2 regions of the Mixta sp. BE291 genome follow, and region 2 is predicted to be linked to the other one. Evidence: predicted binding sites of a transcription regulator. Region 2 holds the regulator's gene; the other holds the start of a gene.

Region 1 (2,203 bases), on a different contig from region 2:
GCTGGCCGCGACCGAACCGCCAAGATAGCCGAACAAGCCGGTAAAGCCCGCTGCGGTGCCGGCCGCCTTTTTCGGTGCCAGCTCCAGCGCGTGCAGCCCGATCAGCATCACTGGCCCATAAATCAAAAAGCCGATAACGATCATGCAGGCCATATCGATACCTGGGTTGCCGACCGGGTTGAGCCAGTAAACCACCGTAGCGATGGTCACCAGCGTCATAAAGAACACGCCGGTCGCGCCGCGATTGCCTTTAAACACTTTATCCGACATCCAGCCGCACAGCAGCGTGCCGGGGATGCCCGCATATTCATACAGGAAATAGGCCCAGGAGGATTTATCCAGCGCGAAATGCTTCACCTCTTTCAGATAAGTCGGTGACCAGTCGAGAATACCGTAGCGCAGCAGGTAAACGAACACGTTAGCCAACGCGATATACCACAGCAGTTTATTCGGCAGGATGTACTGCATAAAAATCTGTTTCGCCGTTAACTCCTGTTCATGCTGCGCGTTGTAGTCGGGCGGGTAATCGTTTTTGTACTCTTCAATCGGCGGCAGGCCGCAAGACTGCGGCGTATCGCGCATCAACGCAAACGCGATCAGGGCGATAGCGATAGCGGTAAACGCGGGCATATAGAACGCCGCTTTCCAGTCGTTGAACCACGCCATCCCCAGCAAGAACAGCAGAGGAGGGATACCGCCGCCAACGTTATGCGCGCAGTTCCAGACGGAAACAATGCCGCCGCGCTCTTTCTGCGACCACCAGTGAACCATGGTACGTCCGCAGGGCGGCCAGCCCATGCCCTGAAACCAGCCGCAGAGAAACAGCAGCGTAAACATCACCAGAATGCTGGAGGTCGCCCAGGGGACAAAGCCCATCACCAGCATCACCAGCGCGGCCAAAATCAGCCCGGCAGGCAGGAAAAAGCGAGGGTTTGAGCGGTCAGAGACTGAGCCCATAATAAATTTTGAAAAGCCGTAGGCGATAGAAATGCCGGAAAGCGCAAAGCCGAGATCGCCGCGCGAAAAGCCCTGTTCCACCAGATAGGGCATCGCCAGCGCAAAATTCTTGCGCACCAGATAATAAGCGGCATAGCCAAAAAAGATGCCGATGAAAATCTGCCAACGCAAACGGCGGTAAAGCGGATCGGTGCGATCCGCCGCCACAGGGGATTGATGCGGTGCTGGCTTAAAAACGCTAAGCATAAAAAGGTCTCCAGAGACACAAAATGGTTTTAAACGCCCATGAAATGAGCAAAAAGAGATATTTGACTAACGGATGTTCTATTTCGCGCAAAGGATAGGCACTGGCGAAAACGGCGGTTGTGAGGAAGGGCGCAAATGTTACATTTTTATGACGATGTGTTATGGATATGTCACAAAAAACGCTTTTAGTGGCGCTTTAGCAGCGCAAAGGAGCGGGTTTATTTGATCGGGAAACTTTTTCGCTTTCGCGTATCACCCAATGAAAAGCAGTAGTCGGCGGATAAATAAACAGATGTCAACCAGATAGTCACTAACGCACAAGCGCATTCCGTTACAATGGCGCTCTGTTTAATTATGGGATCTCTCTTGTGGCGTTACTGATCATCACCACTATTTTGTGGGCCTTCTCATTCAGCCTGATTGGGGTTTACCTGGCGGGGCAGGTGGACAGCGTATTTTCCGTGCTGGTGCGCCTGGTCCTGGCGGCGCTGGTGTTTCTGCCTTTTCTGCGCTGGCGCGGGTATCGCGCCTCGACGCTGATGCTCTATATGCTGGTGGGCATGATGCAGCTGGGCGTTATGTATCTGCTGAGCTTTGAAGCCTATCTCTATCTGAGCGTGCCGGAATTCCTGCTGTTCACCGTCATGACGCCGCTTTACGTCACGTTGATTTACGATCTGCTCAGCGGGCGGGGCGTACGCATCGGCTATCTGTTTAGCGCGCTGTTAGCGGTGCTGGGTGCGGCAATTATTCGCTATGACCAAATCAGCGACCACTTCTGGACGGGTTTGATTCTGGTACAGCTGGCCAATATCTGTTTTGCTATCGGCATGGTGGGCTATAAACGCCTGCAGGAAACGCGTCCGATGCCGCAGCATACCGCTTTTTCCTGGTTCTATATGGGCGCGGTGCTGGTCGCGATCGTGGCGTGGTTTTTGTGGGGCAATCCGCAGAAGTTACCTACTACCCATCTGCAATGGGGCATTCTGATTTGGTTGGG
Region 2 (2,203 bases):
TCGCCGGACTGGCCCGCCTGGCTGCGCATGATATCGCGTGGGCGCAGGAAGGGGATGGCGCACAGCACCGCGCCCGGTTCGCCCTGGCGAGTCATTAAGGTTAAAACCTGTTCTGCCGGATCGGCGCTGGCGGCGGCAATCACCTGGGTATTCAGACAGGCCAGCAGCTCGCGTGATTCATTGAGGGTGGCGACGGAATCGTGGTTGCCGCCCAGCACAATCAGCTGGCAGCCGGTGCGATGCAGATCCACCACAAAACGGTTATAGAGTTCACGCGCATAGCTCGGCGGCGAGCCGGTATCAAAAATATCGCCAGCGACAATCACCGCATCCACCTGATGCGCTTCAACCTGCGCAATCAGCCAGTGAAAAAAAGCCTGATGCTCAGCGGCACGGCTGCGGGTGTAAAAAAACTGACCGAGGTGCCAGTCTGAAGTGTGAATAATGCGCATAGAACTCCCAGCTAATAGCAGAACGCCGGAGGCGATTATAACCAGAGCTAAGCCGCAGAAGGGAACCGGATTGTGCAAACCGGCGCACGGGCGGTAAAAAAATGCTTTCCGATTGCTTCACAAAAGCGCTATTGAAGCGCCATGCAGCCCGTGCATTTTTCATAAATCTGTCATAAAACTGACGCATAATGACGCCGCAAACCCCCGTGACCAAGCGTCACATTCGCAGGAGCAATAATGGCTAAGCGCATTCTGGTTGTCGAAGATGAAGCCCCAATCAGGGAAATGTTATGTTTTGTGCTGGAACAGAATGATTATCAGCCTATCGAGGCGGATGATTATGATAGCGCCGTCAACCTGCTCATTGAACCCTGGCCCGACCTGATCCTGCTTGACTGGATGTTACCCGGCGGCAGCGGCATTCAATTTATTAAACACCTTAAGCGCGAAGCGATGACCCGTGATATTCCGGTGATGATGCTGACCGCACGCGGTGAAGAAGAAGATCGCGTTCGCGGGCTGGAAGTGGGCGCGGATGATTACATCACCAAACCGTTTTCGCCGAAAGAGTTGGTGGCGCGGATTAAAGCGGTAATGCGTCGCATTTCGCCGATGGCGGTAGAGGATGTGATTGAAATTCAGGGCCTGAGCCTCGATCCCTCTTCGCATCGTGTGATGTCTGATACCACGCCGCTGGAGATGGGGCCAACGGAATATAAACTGCTGCACTTTTTTATGACCCACCCGGAGCGCGTTTACAGTCGCGAACAGCTGCTGAACAATGTCTGGGGCACCAATGTTTACGTTGAGGATCGCACGGTAGATGTGCATATTCGACGGCTGCGTAAGGCGCTGGAGCTGACCGGTCACGATCGCATGGTGCAAACCGTACGTGGAACGGGTTATCGTTTCTCCGCTCGTTACTGATCGGAGTCTGCCTCGTGCTGGAACGCCTCTCCTGGAAGAGATTATTACTGGAACTGGTGCTGGTCTGCTTGCCTGCGCTGCTGGCCGGACTGGTTATCGGCTATTTGCCCTGGTTTCTGCTGTTTGCCGTGCTGCTGTTGCTGGGCTGGCACTTCTGGAACCTGCTGCGGCTGTCGCACTGGCTGTGGACCGACCGCTCCATGACGCCGCCCACCGGCCAGTGGAGCTGGGAGCCGCTGTTTTACGGGCTGTACCAGATGCAGCTACGCAACCGTCGCCGTCGTCGTGAACTGGGAAACCTGATCAAGCGCTTTCGCAGCGGGGCGGAATCGCTGCCTGATGCGGTGGTGCTGACCACCGATGAAGGCACTATTTTCTGGTGTAACGGCCTGGCGCAGCAGCATTTGGGCCTGCGCTGGCCGGAAGACAATGGGCAAAACATTCTTAACCTGCTGCGCTATCCTGAATTTTCCCGCTATCTACGCCAGCAGGATTTCGTGCGTCCGCTGACGCTGGTGATGAATAATCAGCTGCATATGGAATTTCGCGTGATGCCTTACAGCGAAGGCCAATGGCTGCTGGTGGCACGCGATGTTACGCAGATGCATCAGCTGGAGGGCGCGCGCCGCAACTTTTTCGCCAATGTCAGCCATGAGCTGCGCACGCCGCTTACGGTGTTGCAGGGCTATCTGGAAATGATGGGCGATGCGGTGCTGGAGGGTAAAACACGCGAAAAAGCGCTGCAAACCATGCAGGAGCAGACGCGACGCATGGACGGGCTGGTTAAACAACTGCTGACGCTGTCGCGTATCGAGGCCGCGCCC

Evidence for each region. Region 2 encodes PhoB, which activates phosphate uptake and scavenging genes when phosphate is short. Its sites were predicted from a motif close to CTGTCATAAAACTGNCNNAT; they were not measured.
Region 1: glpT (glycerol-3-phosphate transporter) is a predicted target of PhoB. The motif match lies at 1,339-1,358, and genes of this name have one in related genera.

Annotation. Positions count from the first base shown of each region.
Region 1 covers NZ_JAVDXN010000013.1:60,262-62,464, forward strand. The annotation lists gene glpT (glycerol-3-phosphate transporter) at 1-1,203, opposite strand, end outside; gene J2X14_RS20150 (carboxylate/amino acid/amine transporter) at 1,572-2,203, shown strand, end outside.
Region 2 covers NZ_JAVDXN010000005.1:174,135-176,337, forward strand. The annotation lists gene sbcD (exonuclease subunit SbcD) at 1-452, opposite strand, end outside; gene phoB (phosphate response regulator transcription factor PhoB) at 690-1,379, shown strand; gene phoR (phosphate regulon sensor histidine kinase PhoR) at 1,394-2,203, shown strand, end outside.